DNA from 2 places in the Paenibacillus sp. BIC5C1 genome. Region 1 is predicted to be linked to the other one. Evidence: riboswitches for the same ligand, from Rfam matches in the RefSeq annotation. Region 1 holds a riboswitch; the other holds the start of a gene.

Region 1 (16,546 bases):
CCGGCACGATACTTAATTGTTTAATTTCAGGATGCACACGGTATATTCCCGTGGTCTGAGGTTTATCACCCAGCTTGTCTACCGAAATTATAGTTCTCGAATGTTCATCTGGAGCCGAATATATCGAATAACACCATGGTGTTACTCCCCAGGCAATCGCCATGAGACCTTCCTCCAGCAAGGTATCCGATAGATCACCCTCACTGAATTGTTCAATCAGATTATGGTTTCCAGAACCGATCAGATCTTCTACACGTCTCGCCATACGAGACAGATCTGCGAGAATAAAGCCACCACTGCCGTAGGAGTCAAACACATGATTATCCCGTGTCCACACCGTTTCAAGCGCTGTATTCATCTGCGAAGCTTCGGCTGGAAACAGACATATCGCTACAGTTACCACCTGAGCATATTTCACCATGGCATGCTGCTCGGGCTCCAGTGGCCCCTCCGCGATGCGGGGTGTTTTGACGTGCAGTGAAATTCGCAGCTCGTACTCCCCTTCTGCAAAGTCTCTCAAATCCAATACGATCGGATGATCTATTCCTTCAATGGGAGTGAGCGAGCATGTACTGTCTGGTCGCAGGGTAACTGTATATTGTGAGAATCCCAGCTCCTCCCCATATATGATAATGGTATCTTGCCGAACTGGCGGTGTATCCATATGCTGCGCAACAACCGATACTTTGCGTCCATCCTTCAAAAGGCGCTGCGGATCAATGTCCAATACAAATTCGTTTGTGTCTTCTGGATGTGAAAGGATTAGCTTCGTCTCGGCAAGTACGGCTGAGTCAGCCAATGCAAAACCGAAATTCGAATTTTGGTGATGTTGATTGGTATGTAATGGTGTGTTCATGATACATCCCCTCTCCTATGTCTGATGGCATGTCACACCCCCAAATATATGTTATATTTGCCCTGACCGCAACCCCGGTTCCACTCACAAGGACAGATGTATTACTTATTAGATACCCATATATAACCTTAAATATTACCATTTTTTTCATAACACACGAACTGCTCTCACAAAAAAAAGCCCCATACCACGCCGTTTTGGCGATGCGGTATGAGACTGTGGAGTTGACTCTATTAACGTATAGCTCCAATGTTACAAATTAATTTAATTTACTAACCTTTTAAGATATCTCTACAATGTAGGGCATCTGCTATGGTAGCTATTTTCCCTTTATTGTTCTGAACGTGTCCGATATGCGGCGTGCCGGATTCAAATGGCTGTGATGACGTCCGTAGGCAAAGTAGATGATTAAACCAATAATTAACCAACCAAAGAACGTGATCCAGGTCAGAGCCGCAAGACGTGTCATGAGATACATACAGCCAACAGCGCTGAGAATAGGAATCAGTGGAACCAAAGGCACGCGGAATCCCCTTTTCAGTTCGGGGTTGTTTTTCCGCAATACGATAATCCCCAGACTCACAACCGCGAAAGCAAACAGTGTTCCGATGTTGGTTAACTCTGCCAGATGGCCAAGTGATATGAAACCTGAGAATAAAGCGACGATGATCCCAGCAACCCAAGTTCCCGTAGCGGGTGTTTGGCTTTTGCCACTGACTTTGGAGAATACCGGAGACAAGAGTCCGTCCCGTGACATGGAATAAAGCAAACGTGTCTGACCATACATCATTACAAGTAATACCGTGGTAATTCCCGTAATCGCTCCAAGCGAAACAATCCAGGACAATCCTTTCAACTGAACAAATTCAAAGGCAAAGGCAACCGGATCGCTCACATTCAACATGTGAAAAGGTACCATCCCTGTCAGGATCAACGATACAACGATGTAAAGCACGGTACAGATCGCAAGGGAGGCAATGATACCGATTGGCAAGTCCCGTTGAGGACGTTTCACTTCTTCCGCAGCCGTAGAGACCGCATCGAAACCAATGTAAGCAAAAAATACTGTTGCCGCCCCTGCGGTTACCCCGGAGATGCCAAATGGAAGAAATGGTTTCCAGTTATCCGGCTCCACATAGAACACACCCACACCGATGAAGATCAGAACAACGATAATTTTAATCGCTACCATGATTCCGTTGGCACGAGCAGCCTCTTTCACTCCACGGGTGAGCAGGAATGTAATGATTAACGTGATCGCTGCTGCGGTGATATCAAAATAGGTCCCCTTTTCAGGACTAAATGCACTGGTGAGTGCATGGGGTAATTGCAACCCAAATCCGGACAATAACGTTTGAAAATATCCAGACCAACCGCTAGCAACAGCCGCACTTGCAAATCCATACTCCAGAATAAGATCCCATCCGAGAATCCAGGCAATGACTTCGCCAAAAGCGGTATAGCTATATGTATACGCACTTCCTGAAGCAGGCACACTGGATGCAAACTCCGAGTAACACAATGCAGCGAAGGCACAGATAATACCTGCCAGCAGAAAAGACAGTACCAAACCGGGGCCTGCATATTTTGCAGCAGCAACGCCTGTGAGTACAAAGATACCCGTACCGATGATTGCTCCTACCCCGAGAGTCATCAGATCAAATGGGCCAAGCACCCTTTTCAACATGTTGCTTTCGTTATCTCCGGTGGCTATCGGCTTTTTTCTAAACAGGGAAGATCGATTCTGGTTTTGATTCATACACAGTTTCCTCTCGTATTGAAAATGATGATTGTATCCCTAAACTTCTAATATTTTTTTTGGTTCATCTGTTCTATGAAAAAGCCCTTTGTTCTATCTTACCTATCAACTACAAAAATCTATCGATTTCTACACTTTGTCGCGTTGCTTTGTTAAATTTATTTCGGGATGATGGTATATTTTGTTCATTCCAGACGAAAATTATCATGATCTGTTGGACAGGGGTGATTATGAAAATCGTTTTAAATCAAAACTGCGTATAATTTATATTATGCGCAGTTTTTTAACAGCTTTTTTCTTCAGCAAAACATCATAAATCCGTTGTTACATGCAATTGTGCAAATACAGTGCCTTTTCGCCTCTTTTTGTTGCTAAATCCTTGTTTCCCCTGCCATGTTGCACGATAAAAAGGTACGCCAAAGAGCCGCATATCCCTATGCGGCCCATCACTTGTTACGCTATTAGATCTAAGAGAAATATATGAGACAGATGAGAACACTCTCACTTTCCATTCATTATGAGAATCGCTCTTTCACTCACATGGATCATCACACTTATGAAAATACAATTCGCTCTGCATCCGACATGCGATATTGAGATAGCAGATATTCTTTGCTGTCCAAAGCCTTCCGCCGGACCTCATTCAGATCGACATGCAGCAGCTTACCTTCGCGCTTCACCGGACGACCTGCTACAAATACAGTATCCACATTAGATGGATTGGCAAATTGAACGACGGCTCCAACCGGATCATGCACCGGGAACAAGTTAAGGTCGGTAGTTCGGATCATAATCAGATCCGCTTCTTTACCTGGCGTAAGTGTACCAATCTTCTGTTCAAGTCCCAGAGCCTTCGCCCCAGCAGAAGTTGCAAATCTCAACACTTGACTGGATTGCAGATTAAGCTCACCTGGCATTTCACCCTGCAGCAAAAGTTGTTCATTTTCCCGGGAACGTTCAGCTTGAAGTGCAAATTTCATCTGGGAGAACATATCTCCACCCGTTGATGTTACAACATCGACTCCCAGGGTTGGAGTTCCTCCATTTTCAAGAAAGTACCCTGTTGCCGGGTACCCGTGTCCCATCATCATCTCTACTTCCGGTGTGACGGACAGCGAGGCCCCGCTGTCGGCCAACATTTTATATTCATCCGTATCCATCGTATTTCCGTGTACGACGTTCAGACTTGGGCTCAGCAAACCAGCCTCATACATTTTACTTATCGATCGATCTACAGATCCCCAGCTTCCAAAGCCGACATGCATTCAACATATCGCATCCAGCTCTTGGGCAAGCTGAATTTCCTTCACCGCGGTATCCCAATGGCTGAACTCCGGACCACGAATAGCAAGGCCGAACGTAAGCAGCTGATCCCGTGAGGAAAAATACTGTTCCTTGACTCTTCTCACATCATTCGAATACGTCAGCTGGCTCTCTCTGTTCCAGTAGGGCGTCTCACCTGGTAGACCATAAGCGAAAACCGACCGAATACCCGCATCTTGAAGTCCACGAATCAGTTCATCCGTGTGCTCCGAGGAATACGGCATACTCCAGTCAAGCACCGTGGTCACCCCTGCATTAAGCGCTTCCAATGAACCCAACAAATTGGCGATATAGCTGTCTTGTGGCCGGAGTTTACTTCCCATCGCTCCATAATAGAGATTTTGCAGATAGACCGGCAGTGACCAGTTGGTTCCCGCTGTTTTTACAAGTGACTCCCATACATGCCGATGCGTATCTACAAGTCCAGGGAGTATAATCATTTCCGATGCATCTATAACTTCCGCTTCAATACAATTCAGGTCGGGCTGGATGGCAGTTATAAGAGAATCCTCAATGAGAACGTCTGCCCGTCTATACTGACCCACCGACGAATCCATAGACAATACACAACCATTTTTCAGTAGATAACTTGTCCCCACAAGACACATCTCCAATCATTGTTTTTTTGGATTTACGCTTGAATCCCGGATGTTAATCTCTGACTGAATTACTAACTGAATTATTTTAAGTTCATATATATTATATAGCAGTTATTGGGAACATGCAATTTCTGGATTTCATATTTTCTTTCTAGTATTTTCCTGTCTATAACAACAAAGTACAGCAAATCACACTTTCTGTGCGTACATCTTACTCTTGCTGCTGATCCTTCTTCTGTTTTGCCCGAAATCTTCTAACCTTCATTAAATTACCGCACATCTTGTCATCACAATATTTCTGAGTTCTGCTACGCGTATCGTCATAGAAAATCCAGCGACAATCCGCATTATCACAGATACGTATCCTTCTCCCATCCCCTTCAACCAATGTGTTGGCAAAATCGGCCGCGACCTCTGCCATGACCTGTTGCCATTGACTTCCTACAGGAATAAGTGAAAGTTTCAGTCCCTCATCTCCAGTGTTCAATCTTCTTATGACTTGACCTTTCTCCATTATGCCGTTAAGCCATTCCTTGTCTTTGTCCGATAATGTATTACCATCAGATAAACGAGTTGCAAGCGCCTGCAATTCATTTCTGAAGTTTCTCAAGGCTCCATGCTCTTCTGAAGAAGCAGGTACCAATGCGTTCAGTTGCCATTGTTTGAGGAATGCCTGCTGCCATTGAGCTTTACCAAGCCTGTCCTCTGAACGATTTCCGCCACGCCAGTCATGGTAATCACTGTTCACATAATCAGTCCATAGTCTATCCATATATACCTCCGCTAAATTGTAACGTTCTAATGGTGAAAAAGATAGTTACAACCACTCCTGTTTGGGTTATATTAATTGTAACCACATTTAAGCACTTTAGCTAGTTACCACGAAATTATTTTAGGGAGGAAAATCGATGACTACAACAGTAACAGAACTATTGCTCATTCAGAAAGATGACACCTGGGATCAATGTAACTGGATTGTGCCTTTATCCAAGGCACTCGAAGGACTTACTGCTGAACAGGCAGCCTGGGTTCCATCATCCGGTGGATTAAGCATCTGGCAGTTGGCTAACCATATGTATTACTATAATTATCGTTTGATGAGTCGCATTCAGGGCAAAACACCCTCCGGTACACCTGCCGAAAACAATGAATCCACCTTCGGTGATCCCGGCGACCCTTCCGATACCACTGGCTGGAATACACTTATGCAACATACAACACAATTAGCCGGACAGCTTCGTGATCAACTAGCTTCATTGGAAGAATCCGATCTTGAAGCTCCATATATGGATACGGATGAAAAATGGGCTCATGAACTAGCTCGCTGGGTACTACACGATGCGTATCATGCAGGCCAGATTGTATTACTACGCAGACAACAAGGGAGCTGGAATATCATATTCTAAAAAAAACACTTGAACTGCTAGCGCTTACAGGAATAAGATGGACTTATTAATGTTACAGCTTGTTCAATACACAATATAATTGAATAGGATCTTCGGGGTAGGGTGCAATTCCCAACCGGCGGTGATGTTCTTCGGAACCAGCCCGCGACTCGCTGTTTGACCCGATGTAGGGATTCAGCGACTGACTTGGTGTGACTCCAAGGCCGACGGTACAGTCCGGATGAGAGAAGATCAACACATTGACATGCCGTTACGGAAAGGCTTATTTTCGTACGACATGTTTATGATTGAGCCCCCGTTTATTTGGTGTATACCAAAACGGGGGCTTTTGTCGATTTTGCCAACTGAAGATTCCGTGTTCTGACGAAGGAGTCCTGAATATGGAAAAGACCCAATCTGCATCAACAGCTTACCGCAAGGAACGAAGCAATACCGGATTCTGGCTCGTCGTGCTCGGCGCCGCCTTTTGGGGTGTAGATCCACTGTTTCGTATTATTTTGCTCAAAACGATGACCTCCACTCAGATTGTACTGGTGGAACATATTATTGTCAGCCTTGTGGCAATTCCCGTGTTGTGGAAGTTCCGGGCTGATCTGAAAAACCTGCGTGCACGCCACTGGATTGCCGTGATTTTTATCTCCTGGGGAGGATCTGCTCTCGCCACGGTCTTATTCACCCTGGCGCTGACACATAACGATCCCAACACCGTTTTGTTATTGCAGAAGATGCAGCCGCTATTTGCGATTGTTCTGGCTAAGCTTTTGCTGAAAGAAACATTGCCTCGCCGCTTCGGCGGACTGTTTATCATTGCACTTGCAGGAACATACCTGCTCACGTTCGGATTCACTCTTCCCATTGGCAACTGGGACAATTGGGTTCATGCAGGCAGCCTGTTATCACTGGGTGCAGCTGCATTGTGGGGCGGTTCAACGGTTATGGGACGGCTGATGCTGGGGCAAACCCGTTATGAAACGGTCACCTCCCTGCGCTTTGTCGTAGCCTTGCCGCTGCTGATCTTTATGACGTGGAACGAAGGTGCTGCCTGGACATTCCCTTCCGCTACAGGTGAACAGGCGGCTGTAGCACTTAATATTCTGGGTCAGGCATTACTGCCAGGGTTACTGAGTCTTCTCTTATATTACAAAGGGCTCTCTTCCACCAAAGCCTCAGTCGCAACGCTCGCAGAACTGAGCTTCCCGATGGCCGGTGTACTGGTAAACTGGATTGCATTCCGTACATTAATTACATGGGAGCAACTGGTGGGCTTCATCCTCATCTGGATTGCGCTATTCGCTATCTCCAAACAGCAAGAACGCTCAGCGAGTCCGGCTGATGCTGCACCGAAGCTTCGTACGAATTGAAATTGTATATAAACGCAAATCAATTAAGGCACTGCACATCCTTAGAGATGTATAGTGCCTTTTGTCTTTTTACTATTCCGATGGTACGATGACTTAGGGAATAATAGATCAAGTTAATTTAGAGAGGAACGATCATCATGTCTTCATCTTCATCATTTTCATATACATCTTACGATGCCATAGGTTTGGCTGAATTGGTTCGCGCTCGGGAGATATCTCCTGTCGAATTGCTTGAAGCGGCTTATGCTCGCCTGGAAGAAGTGAACCCGCAGCTCAATGCAGTCATTCGTACATATGAAACACGCGCTCGCCAGGAAGCAAGTATGGTTCATCCGGGAGAGCAACCCTTTGCCGGCGTGCCCTTGTTATTGAAAGATATCTCTCAATCCCTGGAAGGTGAAATTCTCACCTCAGGTTCCCACCTTCTCCGTGAGCATCGTTCACAACGGAATTCCAATTTCGTTTCCCGTCTGCGCGATGCAGGCTTCATTATCATTGGACATACCAATACGCCGGAATTTGGCCTGAAAAACATTACCGAACCCCGTCTTCACGGTCCAACTCGAAATCCATGGAATACGAATCACTCACCAGGCGGTTCAAGTGGCGGTGCCGCTGCCGCAGTAGCCTCGGGTATTGTCCCCATTGCAGGAGCAAGTGACGGCGGCGGTTCCATCCGAATTCCTGCTTCATTCAGCGGCTTGTTCGGACTCAAACCTACACGTGGACGGACACCTGTTGGACCAGGGGTTGGCCGTCAGTGGCAGGGTGCTTCGATTGATTTTGCCTTGTCCCGTTCCGTTCGCGACAGCGCTGCTTTACTGGATACATTGCAAGTGATTCAACCGGAAGCTGCGTTTCATGCTCCCCTCTTCCCAGGCAGCTATCTGGCTGATATGAACTACCCTCATCAACGCAAACTGAGAGTTGCTTACACGACAGCTTCGCCTGTAGGTACACCAGTGAGTGAAGAAGCCAAACAAGCTGTATATAAGACAGTCCGCTGGCTGGAAGAACAAGGTCATGAGGTTGAAGAAAAACTAAGTCCGGTGAATGGTGTCAAATTAATGGAGAACTATTACATGATGAACAGCGGCGAAATGGCGGCGATGATCTCTTCGATGGAACGTTCTATGGGTAGAGCATTAACCTCTGATGATATGGAGATCGAGTCTTGGGTTCTGGCTGAGGCCGGCAAAAAAGTATCCGCTGCCGAATTCGTACATAGTTTGGCCGAATGGGATGTTGCCGCAGCTCAGATGTCTACGTTGTTTGAACGGTATGATTTTTATGTCACACCCGTCAATGCTTTTTCCGCTCCCAAGATTGGAGAATTGACACCTCATGATGAACAGATTCAGTATTTGATGCGCATTAGTGATTTGGACAAGATCCAGCAGCAACAGTTGATTTATGAGATGTTTGAACCAAGTCTTACCTACACACCGTTCACTCAGCTCGCGAATCTGACAGGTCAACCAGCCATGAGTGTTCCTGTTCACCTGACTCCTGAAGGCCTGCCCATGGGTGTACAAATTATGGCAACGAAAGGCCGTGAAGACTGGTTGCTTCATCTGGCTGGTCAGCTGGAAACATCCGAACTATGGGTCGGCATGCAGGGTAATCCACTGTTTCCAGTATAAACTCTGATTACAATCTATATCATTTTCAATGTGAGCCGGAGCCGTATGTTTGCCAAAATGCATGAAAGCCATGTCAGCTCCGCATACTGAAAGCAAAAACAGCGGAGGAATGTGACGAATGAATATGAATACAACGGAACGCCACAAACAGTCTGTTCGCATCCCGGCCAAAACGGGTTATGCCGTTAAGGTAAATAAGGGTTCATTAATTCGGGTGACCGATTTGGAGGGGCAGCAGGTCGTTGATTTTGTTGCATATGATGCTCAAAATGCCAATAATCGACTAGACCCAGGTGTAACGATGGACGTACTGCGGTCCTACCGGATCAAACCAGGACAAACCGTGTATTCCAATCAATATCAGCCGTTGCTTAAGATCGTTCGTGACACGGTTGGTGTTCATGATTTTTTCAACTCCGCCTGTCGTCCGGAAATGTATGAAGTTTTATACGATAAAAAGGATCATGCCAGCTGCTATCATAACCTAAATCAGGCTCTTGAACCGTTCGGGATCTTGCCGCCGGATCAGCATTATCCGTTTAATCTGTTTATGAAATCGGTTGTAGATGATCTTGGCAAGATTGACGTTGTAGCTCCAGATTCGCGCGCCGGTGACTATGTGGAGATGGAGGCACTGACCGATCTGATTATCGGTTTATCCGCCTGCCCATGTGAAGAGAGCTCATGCAACGGATTTCATTGCACAGCCATTCAGCTGGATGTAGAATCCATGGCAGATTAAGCGACGCACAGCTTGTTCTAATTTGCTCCAGTCGGGAATACGATGACTTGTACCCATATGGTCTGACTTACCGGTACAATTCGTCGAACCCGTTAAGGAGTGAACGCGTACATGTCTGTACTGTTTAGTTATATTATTCTGGGAATCTCACTATCAGCTCCAATTGGTCCGATCAATGCCGCTCAGTTGGATCGCGGAGCCCGCCATGGATTTATGCATGCCTGGATTTTGGGACTTGGTGCCATGTTTGCAGATTTGGTGTACATGCTTCTGATCTACTTTGGAGTTGCTCATTTTCTGGACACGCCGTTCATGCGCTCGTTTCTTTGGTCATTTGGCAGCTTTATTCTGGTGTATACCGGTGTGGAAACACTGTCCAAGTTAAAAGACGGCATTCAGGCCTCTTCTACAGCAGAAGCGAGGGTTGGGAAATCTTTTGTCTCTGGCTTTCTCATGGCCCTGTCCAATCCCCTGAATATTCTATTCTGGCTCGGCATTTACGGCTCTATTCTCGCTACAACCGTGAAGCATACCGATACCGCTCATCTGCTAATATACAGTTCTGGTATTTTCATAGGCATCCTTGTATGGGATGTCATCATGGCTGGCATGGCCAGTCGATTCCATAAACGCAGCAACGAAACCGTTTTGCGTTGGATCTCCATCATCTCGGGTATCTGCCTGATTGGTTTTGGCCTGTACTTCGGGCTTGAAGCTGTACGATCTATCTTTTTCTAACTTAAAAACTACACTGGACAGTCACCCAACACCATCCGCATTAATACGTTAACGGTATCATGTGGAATGGAGTTGGGGAATCAATGGCAGAGCTGTACAGTGCCGATGAAATAAATGCATCATTCAAAGGCCTGCCCGAATGGCAGCAGGACGCGTATTCAAAATTTTCCAATATGATTGCAGATGAGGATAATACGTATCCTTGTGTACCTGGACGTATGGGTTTTCTCTCAGGACATCTGAGATATGGATTCACAAGGGATCCACGTACACAAGCTTCTGCTGAAGACATGGCGGAATTACTTCGTCAATATGGTCCCATTTCTCGGGATACGGGACATTATGCTTCTTTGGTTGTCATTTGCGATACAACAGATGATTTGAGAAACAACACTACGGTAGAGCAGTATCAGTCCTTGTTCTGGGAGATGCTTAACCGGGTAAGCTCACTCGATACCGCCTCTTGGCCTGAACATATTTCAACTGATCCGCATGAAGCGACATGGGAATTTTGCTTTGGCGGGGAGCCTTACTTTTGTTTCTGTGCCACTCCCGCGCACGAGCTTAGAGCCAGCAGGCACTTCCCCTATCTTATGTTTGCTTTTCAACCACGATGGGTGTTTGAATCGATTAATGACAACACACCTCTTGGCCGGAAAATGAAAACTTTGATCCGCAAGCGGTTAGCAGCCTATGATGCCATTCCTGCTCATCCTTCCCTCATGTGGTATGGACAGCAGGATAACCTGGAATGGAAACAATATTTCCTGCCCGATGACGAGCAGACCCCTTCCAAGTGCCCATTCATGCGCATGAAGCAAGCCATTAGCAAAATGACAAAATAGCTTATACGAGACACCCTTTCAAGTCTTTGATGGTTCAGTGGTTGGAGATGGTCGCGGTTTTCGTACTTTGTTTACAATGTAAGTGATCAAGGCTATCAATACAACAAGACCTATACTGGCCAGCAGACCTCTTCTGCTGGCTTTTTCCATAGCCGTGCCAGCTACTGCTGCAAGTATAAGGACCATGGCGATCCATACTTTGATCCGATTCCAACTCGTTGGCTTCATTTTCTTGATATACGTGATGCAAATCAAAAGCCAGGTATACATTAATACCAAGCTGCCTGCGGTTGTTACATATTCGAATAGGCTCTTAGGCATCCATAATGCCAGGAGAGTAGAAAGGATTAATCCGGCCGCAGTGCATCCTAATGCATACAGGGGCATGCTCTTTTTTCCCCAAGTCTTCGTAAACATCTTCGGTGCATCTCCGTCCTCACCCAATTTAACCAGCATGGATGTAATCGCATAGATTGATGCAACCATCGTGGAGAATCCAGCGATTATCAAAATTCCGTTGAGAATATGAACCACGACCGTAAACCCAATCGATGACATCGCTTTGACGAGAGGACTCTCATCTGGTGTTAACTTAGCAGCGGGGACCAGTAGCAGGATCAAGGCAATCGCCACAACATACAGCGTACTGACGGTTAACAACATCACTCTTCCTGACTTCACAGCGTCCTTAGGTTCTTTCAGCTTGGCTGCCATTAAACCCATGACCTCAATCCCAGCAAAGGCAAAAAAAGCATAAATAAACCCGGTCCACACGCCTTTTATTTTGTGAGGGAACCATTCATTCGTTATTTTCTGCGGTGTAATCTTTACATTTAACCAGCCAAGACAAGCCGCTGCTGCAATCCCGATAAAAGCAACCGTTGCAGCTAGCTTGATTACGGCGAGCACATTCTCCGTTTGGGTTAACCCTTTGGCTCCCAATGCGGCGATGAACAATCCAATGCATGCATATACCGCAACGAACACCCATAATGGAAACTTGGGAAACCAAAATTGAGAGAACAATCCCAGCGCCGTTAATGAACTCCCCATGATCAGCATTTCGGAAGACCAATACATCCATCCACTTCCAAAACCGGCCCATGGGCCGAACGCTTCCCCGGCATATGTTCGGAAAGCCCCTTCCTTCGGATCTTCTGCCGTCATCTGAGCCAATGCTCCAAAAACAAAGTAGGTCCCTGCAGCAGCCAGCACCAAAAGTACAAGCACGGATAAACCGGACCAATGAATAGCCAGACTTGTTCCGAGGAAAAATCCGGTTCCTAGCGTACATCCTGCTCCAAATAAGGAAAGACTAATCCAGCTCAGTTTATCTTCTTCTTTTTGATGCACATGACTTTTCATATGTATCCTCCTTCATGCGTACCCCATTACGGTTTACATATGATGGATTTTTTATGTCATTAAAGTAAAAAAGAAAATGAAACTGACAATATATTTAGTTTACATAATAATAATCTCGTTAACTAATGGTGTTGCTGTTGATACATCAATGCTTTTGGAATAAAACAGTAGTAACACTTTTAAGCTTCTATCATTAATGAAAACCCTTCGAACTGAAAAACAGTTTGAAGGGTTTCTTGTTAGTTCCTGAGAACAAACTTCTCGTTTGTTAAGGCGAATCTGTCGGTGGATGTTCTTGTAGCTAATAACCTACATAATGAAGGTTCTATTTGTTGCCGAACAATTGTTGAAGCTCAACCATCTCTATCTGGGCTTCCGGTTGGAATTCCTCACTTCTCACATATTGTGCAAGGCTGTAAAGCAATTGCCGCCCTTCCGTTTGGCTAATCAATTTATCATAATTTAGCGCCCCAACCAACAGCTTGCCTTTTCCAACCTGGCATTCAAACAGCAGCCCCAGCTTATGATTACGTTCAAAATTATCGATAGTTTGAACGAAAGGCTGAACATTCGCGGCAACCTTATCCAAAATAATAGACCGTGAATTCATGACGATATGCCACCAAGGATACGTGGAATGCGTCTCACTTGGGAAGTGCTTCAATGCTGGATGCGCGTTATCGATTAGAAGACCAAGCGTGCCGACCGGCACTTGCTTGTTCATGCTTTCCGAAATGGATCGGAACATCGGATAACACCAGAAATCGGTACAATATGTGCCTTCGATTGAATTATCGTTATCCTCGAGTGTTGGAAGCAGAAGCACACTCTCCCCTTTTTCCAGCAAGCTAATGACTCCATTGGACAATTCCTTATAAATATGGTCATGTTCAATAGCTGTCACATCATGATCAGGGTATACCCAAAGGTCATATTGTTTCCGAATATCGGTATTTGGAATATGCAGGGATAGAGTGATTGGCGTCATCTTTTTCACATCAGGCAGCTTGAACTTGATTTGACTTATTTCAAACCAAGTTTCGCCAGAGATAAAGGAAATCTCTTCTTTTCCTCGCGCAAGCAATTGATCCGAATCACGTAATTCCCACACCACAGCATGACCTGTCAATGAATCTGCTCGGTAGTACCTTAATTGAATGTGGGCATTGAAATCTTCTCCTGAATTGTAGTTGTATTTCTCGAATCGGGCCAGAAGGACTGCATCGGAGCAAAACGTCCTCCACTCCTCGGGAGTAATTAACCCTTTCGAATCCATGAAGGCATCCAAAATACCTACCAGTGCTGTCCCCTGTCCACTAAAGTCCTGAAGATCAAGCAATTGAAACCCTGCCAGATGATTGGATCGAAATGCCGCCTCAAGCTCCTCCTTATAGCAGTCAACGGCAAGTTTGCCAGAGTTTCTGAAAAAGGGTTCACCCAGATGTCCCATTCCCTTGGACTGCAATCGTTCCCGAAACACCTCAAAGTTTTTTGCTTTCAACGACCCGGTATACTTCTCGATCTCTTCATAATTCGGATACATGGCATATTGTCCAATTTCATGGGAGATGACGGGCAGGTGTGGAATGAGCTGTTGTTCAACAGAAGCGGCTTTCACGGTCTTGGCCTCCGTGCCATATTGAATTTGAATTTCAGATTCCTCTGCTTGAATTCCCTCGTTCTCCGAAACTGTCCCAACGGGCAAGATCATGTTGTCGTAATCCTTCAGAGTACCAGGCACGTCGGTTTGCACATGACCCAACGGGGCATCACACATGGCATAGGAGCCGCGGAAAAGTCTATCTTTGGAAAAACGCACACCACAGTAAAAATCTTCTTCCTCTAGAATGTGCGGAGTGAACTGAAAATTGTTTGAACCCTGAGTGTACAGAGGTCGTGGATCAAATGCTCTATACGCTTTGATAATGGCATTTAGTCTTTCTTTGCTTCCCCAAAGTTCATTACCGAGTGACATCATGACAAAAGAAGGATGATTCCCATACGCCTTGAGCATGGCAAAGCCTTCACGAATAAGATAGTCCTGTTCAGCCTGATTATGCTGTGGGTCGAGTTCATCCGTGATTGTACCCCAGAATGGCAATTCAGGCTCCATATAGATGCCAAGCATATCTGCAGCGGTGAACGCTGCTTCAGGCGGACAGCAGGTATGGAAACGATAATGATTTATACCATATGATTTGGAAATGCTCAGGATTCGCAGCCAATCATCCACATCGGTTGGTGCGTAACCTGTAAGTGGAAAGATTAAACCATCATGTTTTCCGCGAAGAAAAGTCTTTCGACCATTGATAGTAAAAGAATCTCCAGCAGCTTCAAAATCTCGCAGTCCTGTTATGATTTCGGTTGTATCCAGCACATCGCCATGTTCACCCAACAGATTAAGGGTCAGCACATACAGATGTGGGTCCGAATCACTCCAGAGCAATGCGTCGTCTCCCATCTTGTAGAGCACATTCACTTCGTCCTGACTGCATGGGTAGGTTTGCTCACTCACCACATGATTTCTGTCTGAAGCTATATATCCATGAGTCTCTTCTAAAAGAGGCTTGAAGGTTTGCGCAGTAACAGACAATACAGTACCTGGTATCGATTTGGACAAAGTACTTGCGATTCTAAAGGATCGCTCTTTCGCATCGGGATAGATCTGTACCTCACCCATATGCACGTCGTGGTAAAAATGAAGCTCCAGCTTCCCGGTAATTCCGTTCCAGTTGGTCTGAGTATCGGCGGATGTAAGATGCCCGCCTTTCGTCGGATAGTCCGTATTATCAACCCGGATGGTGAGGGTGTGTTTTCCCTCCAGTAGTCCTTCCGGCAAACTGTACACATGGGGGGTGTTAAGGCTATCCTGTGTTCCAACTTCTTCACCATCGACCCATAACTTCGTTATACGCGTGCGTTCCAGATACAAACTGCATCTCTTGCTAGCATGTGTAGCTGGTATATCAATTTCCCGTTTCAGCCATACCCATCCTTCATATGAATATTCATCAGTCAGAGACCCGATGTGAGCCACATCATTCTTCCTACCCTTGCGCGCATGAGAAGTTGTGTTCGGCAGTGTTATAGTGTCTTCAAATGGGCCTTGAACGCCTTGTTTATGTTCATCCAGTTGAAGCTCCCAGCTTCCCTGCAAGTTCATTTTGGTTAACATGATCCCAACTCCTCTATTCCTTTATGTATGTAATCTATTCTTCTAGTTCGTATTACTATTATATAACTGTAACCTTAGTCCACCCATATAATAAAATTTATGCTGAGTATAACAATATGGAAATAATCCAAAGGTTGTCGCTAACAAGTTCGTCGCTATAATGACTTGAAAATTCAAAAAAAAGTCGCCCAAAGGCGACTAGTGTTACTTATTTGGGTTGTTCTATTCTTATACACAGCTAGATCAGAAAATACCGGCAAAGTTATTCCGTTGTATAGACCTCCGATTCCTCATGCAAATCTGCTGGCAAGGCCTGTATGAAAGGCGACCAATCGCCCGTCGTGTATAGATGAAGCCGATGCATAGCCCGCGTACACGCCGTATAAAGAAGCTTGCGTTCATTGTCTCGACCATAAGTTCCAGACGAAGCATCATAGACCAAGACGGCATCGAACTCGACACCTTTGGCGAGATAAACAGGAATGACCATTACACCTTTTTCAAAGTTGAACGTTTCCTTCGTTACGAGCTGCAACGCTTCACCTCCTTGAATCTGTAACGATTCATGGGCCTTGAGGCTTTCGGCGGCGGTCTTCGTAATAATAGCGATGGAATCAAAGCCCTCGGCTCTTAGCGCAGCGATATCTGCAACCATTTGTGTATTCAGCTTCTCCCTGTCGATGCTTCTCGTCAGCAGGGGCTTTAGGCCATGTCTTTCAAAGGGTACAATTTCA
Region 2 (16,546 bases), 1.2 Mb from region 1:
ACACGATGAAAGCTCTGTACAAGTCAGGGGACCTGCTGGGCAGCCTGAAAATTGAAAAAGGTGAAGTTGCCGAATTGCCGCTGAATGCAACGCAAAATTATAGTGTGCTGATGCGCAAAGGTGCGAAATCGGATGAGATCCGTCATGAATTGCTGATGGCCAAAGAAGTAAAAGCTCCGGTCAAAGAAGGTCAGAGTGTAGGTAAGCTTGTCGTCTACCAGGGCAATGAAGTCATCAAGGAATTCGACATTCAGGCTCCACAGGATGTGGACAAGGCTGGCTGGTGGAAGCTATTCAAACGCACAACCTCCAATCTGTTTGATTAAACGGCGATTTATGCAGGTTGCGCACATCCGTTGAACATATTTTGTAATTAAATAGGGGTTTTCTTCTAGTTTTGTCGGGGGGCAGGAAAAGCCTTCGAGAACGTAGAAATCCTTGTTCAAGACAGGGAGGAGAGTGAGCAAACGTGAACTTGCATGTGGAAATGGAACATCACCGCGGGATTCTGATTGTGCGATTATCCGGGGAGCTGGATCACCATACAGCTGACATGGTACGGATGCAGATGGATGAAGCCATCCAGCGCAGACAATGCGAGCATCTGGTACTCAGCCTGAAAGATCTGCAATTTATGGACAGTTCGGGTCTGGGTGTCATTTTGGGAAGATACAAGCTCATTAAGAATAAAGGCGGCAAGATGGTTGTCTGTGATGTCAATCCGCCAGTGTATCGTTTGCTGGAAATGTCGGGTTTGTTCAAGATTATGCCGATTTACGAAAATGAGGGAACTGCTCTCTCGGGTCTGGAGGTCGTCTCATGAATGAAGGAACGGGGACAAATTTCATGAATCTGCAATTCGCGGCCAAGTCGGAGAACGAATCGTTCGCACGGGTGACGGTTGCTGCCTTCATCTCCCAGCTTGATCCTACGATGGACGAGCTTAGCGATCTGAAGACAGTCATTTCGGAAGCCGTAACGAACAGCATCATTCACGGTTATAACAACAATCCAGAAGGTGTCGTGTCCATTCAAGCCGAGATTCGCGATGACATGATCACTATCATTGTGGAAGACCGCGGTGAAGGCATCGAAGACCTTGAACTGGCCAAACAGCCGTTGTATACGTCCAAACCCGAACTTGAGCGCTCGGGGATGGGCTTCACCATTATGGAAAACTTCATGGATGAATTCGAAGTCAGCAGTGAGCCCGGCAGAGGCACCTCCATCAAGATGAAGAAAAGGATTGAATCCAAGAAAGCATTGTATAATTAGGGGTTGGTGGTCTTATGGATGCTGAAGTGAAACAGTCTTCACAGACCTATTTGGACGATGCCGAGGTCAAACGGCTGATTGCGCTCAGTCAGTCGGGTGACCATGTCGCACGGGATACGCTGGTGAACTGCAACATCAGACTCGTCTGGTCCGTCGTACAACGTTTTATGAACAGGGGATATGAGCCGGAGGATCTGTTCCAGATTGGTTGTATCGGGCTGCTCAAATCGGTGGATAAATTCGATCTCAGTTATGATGTCAAATTCTCCACCTATGCTGTCCCGATGATTATCGGAGAAATTCAGCGCTTCCTGCGGGACGACGGCACCCTTAAGGTCAGTCGTTCACTGAAGGAGATGGCGAATAAAGTCCGCAAGAAAAGGGATGAGTTGTCCAAAAACCTGGACCGTCTGCCCACGATCAAGGAAGTGGCTGAAGAGCTGGGGGTAACCCCGGAGGAAGTTGTTTTTGCGCAGGAAGCGAACAAACCGCCTACCTCCATACATGAGACGGTGTTTGAGAATGACGGCGATCCGATTACATTAATGGACCAGATTGCCGACGAGTCTCAGGAACGGTGGTTTGACAAACTGGCGCTAAACGAAGCAATTGGCGGTCTCAGTGAACGGGAACGGCTGATTGTATATCTCCGGTATTATCGCGATCAGACCCAGTCCGAGGTCGCCAGTAGACTGGGTATATCCCAGGTGCAGGTGTCACGGCTGGAGAAAAAAATACTTCAATCCATCCGCGACCAGATCGCACAGTGATTTTGGATTGCAGAAAACAAAATTGGTGTTGAAATACCAATTTACGACAACTAACAACCTTCTATCGCGCGTCAATATGCGGAGAAGGTTATTTGTCGTTAGCCTGGATGGGTTTGGGGCGATTCGACTGCAACAATAATATCAATCCAACGATACATGCGGTCCCCAGCCATTGAAATAACCCGAAGGGTTCATGCAACCAGATAACAGTTGTGCCAACAGCAGCAAGAGGTTCTGCGCTTCCCATAAGACTTGTTTCTTTGGCTGTCAGGCTTTTTAAACTTTCGATATAGAACCAGAATGCAATCATCGTCCCAAAAATAATGGTAAAAGCCATATATCCGTAAGTTTCCAAACGCAAGCTGGCAAAGTCCATTTTCCATGGTGGGTGGATGAGACTCAGTGCAGCCCCTCCGATAATCATTGCCCAGCCTACAACAACGAGTGAATCAAACTTTTCAATCAGTTTTACGGCGTAGAGGGTATAAAAGGCAGCAGCAACTCCGGATAACAGCCCCCACAATACAGCGGGTAACGGTACAGACAATTGAGAGGGAGAACCATTGGTCAGCAGGAGAAAACACCCGCTCAGAGCCAGAATCGCTGATGCAACATCCTTTCTGGTTAGAGCAGCCTGTTTTCGCCAGATCATATAGACCATGATCATGACTGGTGACAGATATTGAAGTAGGGTCGCCACCGCGGAATTGCCATGTTGAATGGACGCCATGTACGTATATTGAACAGCGAGCATCCCGAATAATCCGAAAATGATTAGCTGCAAGGCTGTTTTTTTCTGCTTCCACATATCGAAAATTTGCGAGCGTCTTGTTGTAAAGGATTGAACCGTCAGGAGCAGTATGCCGGCAATCAGCAGTCGTACCGTTACAAACCAGTTGACTTCAATTCCGTATTGTTGAAACAGCTTTTGTGAAACCGTTCCGCCAACGCCCCAGCATATCGCACCTGTAAGAACGAAGAATAGGCCTGACTTCCTAGATCTCTGAATAGATATTTTCATGAATAGTTCCCTCACCTTAAATATAAGAATAGTGCTATATTAAAATGGAATAGGCTATAATAATATCAATATCGCACAGATAAATATCATTATATTGAGATGAGAAAATATGCTTAAAACAGAATTCAGGATTGATCAAAACGGAAGGGAGCTGACGGAGCATCGTACGGTTACACTGCCTTTGGCGTGTTATGAAACCACAATTGTACGCAATGTTCACGGGCATATTCCATTGCACTGGCATGATGAATTGCAGTTTGTTTTGGTTGTCCAGGGCGAAGCTCTTTTTCATGTGAATAATCAAAAGATTATTGTGACGCAAGGCGATGGGCTGTTTATCAACAGTGGTTGTATGCACATGGCAGAGGAACGGGGGAAGAAGGATAATTGTATTTATCTTTGTCTAAATGTCTCTCCTCATTTTGTTGTGCCTCCCGAGTTATATTTGAAGTATGTTCATCCTTATATCTCAGCAACCAATTTACCTTATCTTCATATCAAAAGGGAAATTTCTTGGGGAGCTCAAGTCCTGAACGCCATTCGGCAGGTTAAAAAGAATCTGGATGAGCAGCCTCCATTTTACGAAATGAATGTGGCTTCAAGCCTTTTAACGATATGGAAACATCTAATTACAAGCGGATACGCACTGGAATATGATCCATCCGAAATCATCAGAAACAGACGAATGAAGGGTATGGTTGAATGGATTCACCTGCACTCCGCTGAACCAATCAAATTGGAGGACATTGCAAGAGCCGGTCAGTTAAGCCGCTCGGAAACCTGCCGTTATTTCAAGCAAATGTTGAAGACAACGCCCATGCAGTATGTAATCGATTATCGCATCCAAAAGAGTGTGGAGCTGTTGCAACTCCAAGAACGCAGCATTACCGAGATTGCTTATGAAGTGGGCTTTAATAGCACGAGCTATTTTATTAATCAATTTCGCAAAACGATGCAAATCACCCCGTTAAAGTTCAGAAGAGAAATGGAGTTGAGGAATAAGGAGGGTATTGAGCAGTGAATAAAAAAATGCCCCAAAGATACCTGATCCCCAAGTTTCTTACCAGTCATTCCATAAGATTTTCTCCTCCCATTAAGTCGCTATATGAGCGGCTTTTTTTGTTTGTGTAACAAAGGGATTATGACAAAATAAAGTCCAAATTCACCAGCTATTATTTCTCTTACTACAGCCTCCCATCATATTTATTTCAGTCCTTTGGGAAAAAAGGGAGACACGTGCAGCGGAGGGATGGAATCGTACTAAGGAGCGAAGCGTTCGCCTTTAGCACCGGATTTCCTCCTTGAAAAAGGAGATTCAAGAAATCCGGGGATAACAGCGACCGATGGCCGATCCATCCCGAAGCGCCCTCAGAGTCTACAAAACCTTTTTCCAACCAAGATGTAATAAATTTGCACATTCTTCAAATACTAACCTAAATTACGCAGTAAAGGAGTGTTCCGGATGTCCCTGACACCCACTCCAACGGTCTATGTTCGTTTGCGCAGCCGTATTCGTATCCAAAGGGGCCGAAGTGTCAAGCTTGGAGATGTAGCTCACTTGCTCACCTCTCCCGAAGAACAGGAAAGAAGGCTGCTTGAGCTTGAATTGCTGCGCCCCGGACCGGAGGACGGCAATCTGATCCTCATTGATATATTGCAGATCATCCCCCAGATCCGTCGGGCCTTACCAGATGTCACCGTTGAATTGATCGGATCGGGTCATACCCTTGTTGAGGTGGTTGCGGGAAGTGGCAAACCTTCCAAATCTCTGTTTATCCTTGTGTGGCTACTGCTTTTCTTTGGATCAGCATTGACCATTATGAATTTTCATGCGGACGTAAACATGCAGGAAGTTCAGATTCGAATTGTAGAGATGATTACAGGTCGCCGGGATGAACATCCATATCTGTTTCAGGTGGCATATTCCATCGGGATCGGGTTTGGCATGGCCGTGTTCTTTAATCATTTATTCAAGAAAAAGTGGAATGAAGAACCTACCCCTTTGGAAGTGGAAATGTTCCTATATCAGCAAAATGTAGACAAGTATGTGGTGATTGAAGAAACCGAACGTATGCATGAAGAGGAACGCAGGGAGATGAATGCGGATGAGCGTTCTTAACGGAGCAATCAGCATTGTGCTGGGTATTGCGGGGGGAATCGCGGTCGGAAGTGGTGTGATTGCGCTTATTCTCGTGCTTGATATGATTCCAAGACTAGCTCAGCTTACGCGAACCTATGACAAAACCCATTGGTATGAAGGGGCCTTGATCGGAGGTTCGCTGCTCGGTACCGTTGCGGATTTTTGGCATTGGAAGGTGCATGGAGCGCTCTTGCTTAGCCCGATCATCGGACTGTTTTGCGGTGTGTTCATCGGTCTGCTTGCGGCGGCACTCACAGAAGTATTGAATGTACTGCCAGTGCTGGCGAAAAGACTAGGTATGAAATCGTATTTATTTGGATTACTGCTAGCCATGATTTTGGGGAAGATGACAGGCTCCCTGTTTGATTTTTTTGTATACCAGCGTTGAAACGTTAGGCCTAAGGAGGATGGGAAATGGACGTAAGATCGGACAACGACGGGCATAACTCCAGTGAAGCAACATCCGAAGAGATGATGCATAAATCTCCTTATGAGATTCAGGAGGAAGAAGAAAAGAAGACTTTCGAAAAAAAGAAACAAAATGAAATGTCTGACAGTATCGAGGAATCGGTAAAATATTGGCAGGAAAACGACGATATTTCCCCTCGCATGAGTGATAACAGATATACGCTTCAGCAAGTGTTGGGACTTGGGGAGTCCTTTGATGTGAATATGAGGGAAATGGTTTTGGGCGGCAAACATGTTGGATTGCTGCTGCTGACTGGATTTGCGAAAGATGAGATTCTGCTTGAAGTGTTAAAAAGGTTAACCTATCTTACACCGGAGCAAGTGTCTGGACATGCGCTGAAGTCGTATTTCGAATGTTACATTCCTCATATTCAAGTTGAGCGAGTGGAGAAGATGAGCGCCGTCATTAACAAGGTCCTCACAGGCATGAGTGCCATGTTCGTCGAAGGGGACCGTTCCGTTATTGTTATGGATACCCGCAGCTATCCGGTACGCTCACCAGAGGAACCTTCGCTGGAGAGAGTGGTCCGTGGTTCAAGAGACGGATTTACAGAGACACTTCTGACCAACGTGGCGTTAGTACGCCGAAGAATACGGGACCCTGGCTTAAAGTTTGAAATTATGCAGGTCGGACGCAGGTCGCAAACGGATGTCTGTGTTGTGTATATTGATGATATCGTGGACAAGGTTCAGGTAGATTCCGTTCGTGAAAAAATAAAACGGGTGAATATCGACGGTATCCCTGCTGCCGATAAGCAGCTTGAAGAAGCGATTATTAACAAGGGCTGGCACCCGTATCCGTTGGTTCGGTATTCGGAACGACCCGATGTGACAGCATCCCATCTGATGGACGGACGGGTTGTTGTTTTTGTAGATACTTCACCCAGTGTGATGATTCTGCCCACCACTTTTTTTGACCTATGTGAGCATGCGGAAGAGAACAGACAGACCGCCTTTATGGGAACTTATCTGCGCTGGGTACGGTTTGGGGGTATTCTGATTTCACTTTTCCTGTTGCCGCTGTGGTTGCTGATGGTTATTGACCCTGCCATTAAGCCAGCAGGAATGGAGTTCATTGGCCCTCACGAGAATGCACAGCTTCCGCTGATTCTGCAGTTCCTGCTTATTGAATTCGGGGTGGATTTATTGCGGATGGCAGCCGTCCATACCCCGACGCCACTCGCTTCAGCCATGGGTTTGATTGCGGCCATTTTGGTCGGTGATATCGCCGTGAAAACAGGTTATTTTGTGAATGAAGTTGTACTTTACATGGCGATTGCGGCCATAGGAATGTTTGCAACACCTAGTTATGAGCTTGGTTTGGCGAATCGATTGGTCAGGCTGTTTTTGCTCGTTGCAGTAGCGATATTCAAGGTTCCTGGATTCGTTGTCGGGACGACGTTCATTATTGTGGCGCTCACCTTACATCGCTCCTACAACTCTTCTTATCTCTGGCCATTCATACCGTTTAATGCAAAGGCTTTGGGTAACTTTTTATTCCGTTTGCCACTGTTGGAGAATAAAAAACGTCCTTCGATCAACAAAACGCGTGACAATACCAAAATGGACAGTGATCCGGACGGGGAACTGCAAAAAAGTAAAAAACACAAATGATCTGCCGAAAAATCCATTCTTCTCATTCACTAATTTGATATACTGGTGTAAAATCATTGGAATAACAGCTGTTCCAGTATATAAAAAGTGAGGAATGCAGATATGTATTTACATGGTACAAGTAAAATAAATGCACAGGGACATCTGGAAATTGGCGGAGTCGATACTACCGTCCTGAAAGAACAATTTGGAACTCCCCTGTATGTTGTGGACGAGCAATTAGTTCGTGAGCGTTGCAGAGAGTACATGGAAGCGTTCCGTGCTTCAGGCCTGGGTTTCCAGGTTGCTTATGCAAGTAAAGCATTCTGTGTAATGGCCATGTGTGCCCTTGCTGCGGAAGAAGGACTTTCCCTGGATGTAGTATCCGATGGTGAATTGTTCACGGCACTGCAAGCCGGTTTCCCGGCAGAACGTATTCACTTCCACGGCAACAACAAAACATTGGAAGAGATCGAAATGGCGCTTGATGCAGAGATAGGCTGCTTCGTTGTGGATAACTTCAATGAACTGCACTTGCTGCAAGCTGTAGCCGCAGACAAAAATCGCAAAGTTAACATTTTGCTGCGTGTGACGCCTGGTGTTGAAGCGCATACGCATGAATATATCTCGACAGGACAAACGGATTCCAAATTTGGATTCGATATCGGAAACGGAACGGCATTTGAAGCCATTGAATTGGCTTCCAAACAGTCGAATTTAGTTTTACTCGGTGTGCATTCACACATCGGATCACAAATTTTCGAAGTTGAAGGTTTCCAAATGGCAGTTCAACGCGTTGCTGAGTTTGCAGCAGCTGTGTATGAGCGTCTTAACGTGGCATTCAAAGTGGTTAATCTGGGTGGTGGCTTCGGTATTCGCTATATTGATGGGGATACACCGCTTGAAGTTTCACAATACGTGAAAGCCATCACGGATGCGGTAAAAAATCATTTTGCTCAAATCGGCTATGCCGTGCCTGAGATCTGGGTTGAACCAGGCCGCAGCATCGTAGGTGAAGCGGGAACAACACTCTACACCGTTGGAACAAGCAAAGATATTCCAGGGGTTCGTAAATACGTAGCTGTGGATGGTGGAATGACAGACAATCCACGTCCAGCGCTGTATGAGTCCAAATATGAAGCTGTATTGGCAAACCGTGCAAATGAAGCAGCTCAGGAAACAGTATCTGTTGCTGGTAAATGCTGTGAGAGTGGCGATATGCTGATCTGGGATTTGGACCTGCCTAAAGTGCAAAGCGGCGATCTGCTCGCAGTTGCTTGCACAGGCGCATACAACTACTCCATGGCAAGCAACTATAACCGGATTCGTCGTCCGGCAGTTGTGTTTGTCAAAGACGGTCAAGGGGATGTTGTCGTACGCCGTGAGACGTATCAGGACATCATCCAAAATGATCTGGTACCTGAGCGTATTGCTAAACAGCCAGTTACCCGTTAATTTAAGTTCAAATAGCGGAGCTCTATATCAAGAAGACAAAAAAGGACACTCCTTTTTTGTCTTCTTTTGCATCTTTAGGGCCGGATTTGAAAAAAACTTGCTGATTATTTTGCGATCAATCCATTTTCGGTGTACACTAAGAAAAGTGCTATAAAGCTTGGCCCAGGGTCATGCGTTCTGGCACCATTAACGATGGTCAATACGAAAGGAGTCATTTACATATGGCGAAACAAGCGAAAATTAAAATGGCAAACGGCGGAGAAGTTGTAATCGATTTGTTCGATCAAGAAGCTCCAAACACAGTAGCAAACTTTGAGAAACTGGCTAACTCCGGTTTCTACAACGGTCTTGTATTTCACCGTGTTATTCCGGGCTTTGTAGCTCAAGGCGGATGCCCTAACGGTTCCGGCGCAGGCGGCCCAGGTTACACAATCAACTGTGAAATCAACCCGAACAAACATGAGCGCGGAACATTGGCTATGGCACATGCAGGCCGTAACACAGGCGGAAGCCAGTTCTATATCTGTTACCAACCGCAACCACATTTGGATGGACAACATACTGTATTTGGTAAAGTAACCAAAGGTATGGAGTTCGTAGACGCTTTCGAAGGTCGCGACAAAATGGAGACTGTTGAAGTAGTAGAAGCTTAATCAATAACCGTATGTAAACCGTTTCGCAATTAGCGAAGCGGTTTTTGTTTACACTTAAGCTTATTAAAAGTTAGTATGTGACAAAAAGGAACAAAAAACAATTGATTTTTTGACGTTAAAGTGCTAACATCCAATTAATAACGCAACGAATCCTTCAGGGCAGGGTGTAATTCCCTACCGGCGGTGATGCAGTATGTGAGGATATCTATCCAGCATTGATGCAAAGTCCGTGACCCGTCTGCCTGTGGCAGATGGCTGATCTGGTGTAATTCCAGAACCGACAGTATAGTCTGGATGGGAGAAGGAGAGGGTGCAGTCCTTAGGGGCCGCATTCCGCAGGAGTGTTGCTGTACAGTTTTTGACGAATTCATTTCCTGTGCAGGGAGAAATCCGGTTACTTCCGGCAATCTTCATACATATGCCACATCATAGAAGCTCTTTACCTGTAATTGAAGTTCATTAAGGTATGTGTCTGCTTTCACTTGCCTGAAATGAAGTTTTGGGCGATGTGTTGTTGGCAATGTATCAATAGTACTGCTGGTGACACATGTCTCTCATCATCCCCATCGAACGGTTTGTTCGACGGGGATTTTTTATTGGATATGGAACATGCCTCTCTGTTGGAAGGGAGGTCTATAACTTAAGATTTTAACCGTGGGGTGAACGGACTTGGAAATGATTAATGATGAATTTTATATGGCGCTGGCACTGGATATGGCAGAGCGGGCACAAGGACAGACCGGAATCAATCCGGTAGTAGGTTGTGTCGTTGTAAAAGAAGGACGTATCGTGGGCCTCGGAAGTCATCTCAAACGGGGAACGGGTCATGCAGAGGTTCATGCGCTGAACATGGCGGGCAGTGATGCTGAAGGCAGTACAGTATACGTTACGCTTGAACCCTGTAGCCATTATGGCAAGACTCCACCATGCAGTGAACGTCTCATTCACGAGAAAGTGAAACGTGTCGTTGTATGCTGCGAAGATCCGAATCCACAAGTCTCCGGCAGAGGGATCAGCATGCTGCGTCAACAAGGGATCGAAGTTGAAGTTGGCGTGCTTCGTGAGCGCGGAAGACGGATGAACGAGAAATTCATCAAATACATTACAACAGGTCTCCCCTTTGTAACTTTGAAGACGGCCTCTACTCTGGATGGCAAAATCGCTACGCGTAGCGGTGACAGCAAATGGATCTCTAACGAGTCAGCTCGCGAGATTGTACACGCGCTTCGTCATCGCCATCAAGGCATTATGGTTGGTGTGGAAACGGTCATTGCAGACAACCCCGAACTCACGACTCGTTTGCAAGTGGAAGGGATCAGCCCGGTACGAATTGTGGTCGATTCCAAGCTACGTCTACCTGTAGGAGCCAAAATGGTCAAGGATGGCCTTGCACCAACTTGGGTGCTTACAACGGATGAGGCGAGCTCTGAGGCGGCCGAGCGGCTGGAAGCCTATGGGGTGGAGATTATACGTTGTGGTCCAGGACCACGAGTTGATCTGTTGAGTGCACTCAGCAAGCTCGGTGAGCGTGAGATTGGTTCAATTCTGCTGGAAGGCGGGGGCACACTGAATGGTGCCATGCTGGAAGCACGGTTGGTAGATCGACTGCTCATGTTCATTGCTCCGAAAATCGTCGGAGGATATGAAACACCAGGCAGTTTCCGCTTCGAGGGTGTAGAGCGCATGAGTCAAGCGATTCAATTGCATCAGCTGGAAATTGAGCAAGTTGGAGATAATATTAGTATTGGCGGAATTCCGGTTTGGCCAGAATAAATGAATTAACGATAAAGAAATAAATAAAGGAGGCGGTAGCATGTTTACCGGTTTGGTGGAAGAAGTTGGTCAGATCCGGCGCATAGGTCGGAAAGGCGAAGCGATGGTCCTGAATATCGGAGCTTCCGCCATTATGAACGACCTGAAGATTGGCGATAGTGTAGCTGTAAACGGGGTATGCTTAACTGCGACAACTCTGGAGGGTGGCGGGTTTACTGCCGATGTAATGCCAGAGACATATCGACATACCAATCTTAGTCAGTTGCAATCCGGCAGCAAAGTTAATCTGGAGCGAGCCATGCTGTCAGGTGGTCGTTTTGGCGGGCATATCGTTCAAGGCCATGTCGATGGTACTGGGGTGATTGGCAGCATTACACGTGACCAGAATGCAATTGTTTTCGAGATCAAACCTGATGATTCGCAGCTGTTCAAATATCTGATACCCAAAGGATCAGTAACCCTGGATGGAATTAGTCTGACTGTTGTGCATACTTCACAGACCGCATTCACTGTATCCATTATTCCCCACACTATTGGTGAGACCGTATTAAATGTGAAAAAGACGGGTGATACCATCAATATTGAGTGTGATATTTTGGGCAAATACGTGGATCATCTGTTGCACTATGGTAAGGGACATCAGGAGACAGGTGCGGGCAAGCCGCGAAGTATCAGTGAGGATTTCCTCGCTAATCACGGATTTGCTTAACAAATCATAATTAATTAACTACAAATATAAATTGAAATGGAAACTGGAGGGTGACCTATGTCAGAGAAATCCATTCTGAATTCTATTGAGGAAGCCATCTACGATCTCATGCAGGGTAAACCGGTCATTGTGGTGGATGATGAGGATCGGGAGAATGAAGGCGATTTTATCGCTTTGGCGGAAAAGGCTACACCTGAAGTGATCAATTTCATGATTACCGAAGGCAGAGGTCTGGTGTGTGTTCCCATTACGCAGCAACGTGCCGATGAACTCAACCTGAAACCTATGGTTCAGCAAAATACGGACTTTCATGGGACGGCCTTTACCGTCTCTGTAGATCATAAAGATACCACAACGGGCATCTCGGCTCATGAACGCTCCATTACAGTTAAGGGTCTAATCGACCCCGAAGCGAAAAGCGGAGATTTCCGCAAGCCGGGCCACATGTTCCCACTTATCGCCAAAGATGGCGGTGTACTACGACGCGCGGGCCACACGGAAGCGGCTGTGGATCTCGCCATTATGTGCGGTTCCTATCCCGCAGGTGTAATCTGTGAAGTGATCAAGGAAGATGGCACGATGGCCAGACTTCCGGATCTGCAGGAGATCGCTCGCAAACATGATCTGAAGTTGATCAGCATTCAGGATATGATTCGGTACCGGAATGAGAAGGAGCAGTTGGTTCAACGCGAAGTAGCTGTACGCATGCCAACGGACTTTGGTGAATTCCAGGCGGTGGCATACACCAATGCGGTGGACAACAAGGAGCATGTCGCTTTGGTTAAAGGTGAAATTGATGGATCGAAACCTGTATTGGTGCGCGTACACTCCGAATGTCTCACGGGGGATGTATTCCATTCTCATCGATGCGACTGTGGTCCACAATTCGATGCGGCCCTGAAACAGATCCATGACGAAGGCAATGGCGTCCTGCTCTATATGAGACAAGAAGGACGAGGCATTGGACTGATCAACAAGCTCAAAGCCTACAAACTGCAAGAGGAAGGTCTGGACACCGTGGATGCCAATCTGAAGCTTGGATTTGCAGCCGATCTTCGTGATTACGGCATTGGTGCCCAAATCCTCAAGGATCTAGGCGTTCGCCAAATTCGGTTGTTAACCAACAATCCACGCAAAATTAAAGGGCTTGAAGGGTATGGACTTGAAGTGGTGGAACGAGTTGCCATTCAGATGGAAGAGAACGAGGATAATACGGTCTACTTGCACACGAAGCAGGCGAAGCTCGGTCATATGCTGAATTTCGATGATATCGAACAGAATGAAGAAAAAAACTGAGTAGCTTTTCTGAGGTTAAAAAGGGTGAACTAGTTTCCAAAGATCAGCTGCGTACATCATATAATACAATTAGGGAGATGACTTGAATGCCACACTTTTTCGAAGGACATTTGGTATCAGAAGGATTAAAATATGGAGTGGTCGTAGGACGTTTTAACGAGTTCATTACAAGCAAATTGCTCAGCGGAGCACTGGATGCGTTCAAACGCCACGGTGTACAAGATGATGAAGTGGATGTAGCGTGGGTTCCAGGAGCCTTTGAAATCCCGTTGATTGCACAAAAAATGGCTGAAAGTGGAAAATACGATGCAGTCATTACGTTGGGGACGGTTATCCGCGGTTCAACAACACATTATGATTATGTGTGCAATGAGATGGCTAAGGGTGTAGCCGCAATTAACCTGAAAACAGGTGTACCTACAATCTTCGGCTTGGTTACAACAGAGAATATTGAACAGGCCATTGAGCGTGCTGGAACTAAGGCAGGAAACAAAGGCTGGGATTCAGCTACTGCCGCAATTGAAATGGCAAACTTGACGAAACAGCTAAAATAGTGCTTATTTAATATAGTGCCCTGCTCTGCGCAGACGAAAACGGGAGACCGGATTCGGCGGCTTAGCGGGGGTTTTTATTTTTCTGGCGGGAGGATTCGTCTAGTGACGGTAGTTACATACAAACTGGAGACTTTTGAAGGGCCTTTGGATCTGCTGCTTCATCTGATCGATAAGGCAGAGATTCATATCCAGGATATTCCCATCAGCGATATTACCGATCAATATATGGCGTATCTGCATTCGATGCAGGAGCTGGAGCTGGATATTACGAGTGAATTTCTGGTAATGGCGGCTACACTTCTGTCGATTAAGAGCAAACTATTACTGCCCAAACCACCGGTAATCGAGGACTTTGAGGATTATGCATATATGGAAGATGAAGATTATGATCCACGTGCAGAACTGATTGCGCGTCTGATTGAATATCGCAAATACAAGGGAATTGCGCGTCACTTGCACGAACGGGAGTGGGAACGCAGCCTTATTTTCTCCAAAGAGCCCGAAGATTTGCGGCCGTATATGCCTGTAGAAGCACAATCGAATCCGGTCGAGGGTTTGCATACCTCGGATCTGATTGCGGCCTTCCAGAAGGCGCTGCGCAAGGCAGAGAAGCGGACAACCGTAACTCGGATCCAGCGGGATGAAATCTCGGTTAAGGATCGTATTCGCGATGTTATCGGCGCGTTGGAAAGTATGGGACCGGGAGGCAGGCTGTTATTCTCCAAGTTGCTGGATAACCAAATTTATCGGCACGAGATTGTCGTAACTTTTCTGGCGGTGCTGGAGCTGATGAAGATGAAGCAGATTGTCTGTTATCAGGAGCGGATGTTTGAGGATATCGTTATGGAGTGGAGAGGGGAAACAAAGAATCATGGATTTTCCGAAATTGAAATCGATTATTGAAGGCCTGCTGTTTTTGTCCGGAGAAGAAGGTCTGAGCATCAAACAAATCGCCGAGATCGTGGATCAGCGAACCGAACTGGTATCGGATGCGATTGAGGAAATGGTCGCTGAATTTGCCAAGCAGGGACGAGGCGTACAAATTCTTAAAATTGCAGGGGTAGTCCAACTCGGTACTTTGCCGGAACATGCGGCCTATTTTGAGAAATTGGCTTATTCACCTGCACGTACCTCTTTATCCCAGGCTGCGTTGGAGACGCTTGCTATTGTGGCGTATCGTCAGCCTATCACGCGGGTGGAGATTGAGGAGATCCGTGGCGTGAAATCCGAACGTGCCATCCATACACTGGTGAACAAGGATCTCATTCAGGAAGTGGGACGGGCTGAGGCCATCGGACGCCCAATTCTATATGGCACTACCAAATCTTTTCTGGATTACTTTGGTTTGGCTTCACTCAAAGATCTGCCTGAGCCAGGGTTGTTTGAAGATTCCGAGAACCTGGAGGAAGAGACACAGCTGCTTTTTGAAAAATTGGATGTGCAGCATGTGGATCTCGACTTGGATAGTACTCTCGAAAATGATGCAAATGCAAACGAAATTAATAACGAAGATGATCCTTTGAATTCATAACTTTGCAGTCTGGATCTATCCAAAACCGGTGCCCTTTCGGGGTGCCGGTTTTTTGGCGTGGTATGTGAAAAGGATTGCAGGTAGCGTTCGAAGATTAAATGGAATTTTCAGGTCAGACGTGAATTTTTTCCTATTCAGAGTGTCATACTAGACGAGAAAAGAATTGAGGGCTTGGAGGTAAGGCCTGTGTGGATTTGGCTTGGAGGAATCGGCTTGTTGATCGCACTGCTTCTTGTCGCAGTCCTCATCTCGTATGTTCATGTGCATTTTACATTCAAGAAACACAATCACGATGATTATGCCAAGATTACGGTTCGTCTGCTATATGGCATTGTTCGTATTAACTATGAAATTCCTAGTATTGTCTTTCGGAATATGAAGGAAGGTTTTCTAGTGAAGACGGAGCAGCGAATGAGTCATTCAAGGGGAGAAGCCCAGAGCAGCGAGCGTGTTAACAAACGTAAAGTAAAAAAATGGGCTAAGGATGTAAAGATCATGCTCAGGGCAACGGAAGCATTAAAGCTCTGGATCAAGCAAACGCTCAACCGTGTACATATGACTCATTGGTCCTGGTCCACTCGTATTGGCGTCGGCGATGCAGCATATACGGCTGTTCTCATAGGTTGGGTGTGGAGTATCAAGTCGATCATCATTGGATACCTCTCTTATCAAATCCGTTTTGAACAAACGCCAAAGTTACAAGTTGTGCCTGTGTGGGAAGACGAAATGGAGTTTCAAACCGAGCTGGATTGGAAGCTTAAGATCCGGATTACAGCAGTCATGATCGCAGGACTTACATTGTTAACCCGAGTGCTTCAAGTAGAGGGAGGATGGCGGATGTGGTTCAGACTCTTAAAAGAACAACGTCGAAGACGCAAGCTGAAGCTCAAGAAACAACACAGTAAATCGCAAATATAAGTATATGTATATAGACTTCATGAAGATGACTGCGGGTGGCGGGTGGAACGGAACTATTCTCCTTGGCTAGATCATTTCGTTAGTTATGAAGTAATCGATTATGCTAAAATTCCTAACAGTTTAATTGCAACTGCCGGGTTATATTTTGCCAAGTCAGTGGTTTGAAGTATTGAGGTTTAGTTAAATGGCTGGCTTACATAAGTCCCTTCATGTTTGGGGATGATATGGTTAGATCAAACCTAGCTTAAATTGAAACTGGAGGGAATTTAAATGTCAGATCATCCAATTCAAGGCTTAATGGAAACCGCAATGGAAAATATCAAGGCCATGGTGGATGTCAATACAATCGTGGGCGATGCGGTTGAAACACCAGATGGTACCGTGATTTTG

What was found. Region 1 has a riboswitch for FMN ahead of RS891_RS15640 (DMT family transporter). Riboswitches for the same ligand answer to the same signal wherever they lie in the genome.
Region 2: another riboswitch for FMN. It lies ahead of ribD (bifunctional diaminohydroxyphosphoribosylaminopyrimidine deaminase/5-amino-6-(5-phosphoribosylamino)uracil reductase RibD); the one in region 1 lies ahead of RS891_RS15640 (DMT family transporter).

What each region holds. Positions count from the first base shown of each region.
Region 1 covers NZ_CP135922.1:3,470,983-3,487,528, reverse strand. Annotated here, with positions in the region: gene RS891_RS15665 (hypothetical protein) at 1-856, opposite strand, end outside; gene RS891_RS15660 (branched-chain amino acid transporter BcaP) at 1,176-2,615, opposite strand; partial or broken gene RS891_RS15655 (amidohydrolase family protein) at 3,170-4,546, opposite strand; gene RS891_RS15650 (CGNR zinc finger domain-containing protein) at 4,749-5,309, opposite strand; gene RS891_RS15645 (DinB family protein) at 5,446-5,943, shown strand; FMN riboswitch at 6,028-6,179, shown strand; gene RS891_RS15640 (DMT family transporter) at 6,324-7,304, shown strand; gene RS891_RS15635 (amidase) at 7,442-8,947, shown strand; gene RS891_RS15630 (DUF1989 domain-containing protein) at 9,066-9,689, shown strand; gene RS891_RS15625 (LysE family transporter) at 9,801-10,427, shown strand; gene RS891_RS15620 (YqcI/YcgG family protein) at 10,511-11,272, shown strand; gene RS891_RS15615 (amino acid permease) at 11,291-12,637, opposite strand; gene RS891_RS15610 (glycoside hydrolase family 2 TIM barrel-domain containing protein) at 12,963-15,812, opposite strand; gene helD (RNA polymerase recycling motor HelD) at 16,075-16,546, opposite strand, start outside.
Region 2 covers NZ_CP135922.1:4,671,999-4,688,544, reverse strand. Annotated here, with positions in the region: gene RS891_RS20865 (D-alanyl-D-alanine carboxypeptidase family protein) at 1-326, shown strand, start outside; gene spoIIAA (anti-sigma F factor antagonist) at 470-823, shown strand; gene spoIIAB (anti-sigma F factor) at 820-1,275, shown strand; gene sigF (RNA polymerase sporulation sigma factor SigF) at 1,290-2,045, shown strand; gene RS891_RS20845 (DMT family transporter) at 2,134-3,066, opposite strand; gene RS891_RS20840 (AraC family transcriptional regulator) at 3,176-4,087, shown strand; gene RS891_RS20835 (stage V sporulation protein AA) at 4,529-5,185, shown strand; gene RS891_RS20830 (stage V sporulation protein AB) at 5,172-5,594, shown strand; gene RS891_RS20825 (spore germination protein) at 5,678-7,288, shown strand; gene lysA (diaminopimelate decarboxylase) at 7,391-8,722, shown strand; gene RS891_RS20815 (peptidylprolyl isomerase) at 8,944-9,375, shown strand; FMN riboswitch at 9,522-9,685, shown strand; gene ribD (bifunctional diaminohydroxyphosphoribosylaminopyrimidine deaminase/5-amino-6-(5-phosphoribosylamino)uracil reductase RibD) at 10,045-11,148, shown strand; gene ribE (riboflavin synthase) at 11,189-11,857, shown strand; gene RS891_RS20800 (bifunctional 3,4-dihydroxy-2-butanone-4-phosphate synthase/GTP cyclohydrolase II) at 11,915-13,153, shown strand; gene ribH (6,7-dimethyl-8-ribityllumazine synthase) at 13,240-13,707, shown strand; gene RS891_RS20790 (segregation and condensation protein A) at 13,810-14,610, shown strand; gene scpB (SMC-Scp complex subunit ScpB) at 14,579-15,238, shown strand; gene RS891_RS20780 (DUF2953 domain-containing protein) at 15,425-16,156, shown strand; gene ytfJ (GerW family sporulation protein) at 16,427-16,546, shown strand, end outside.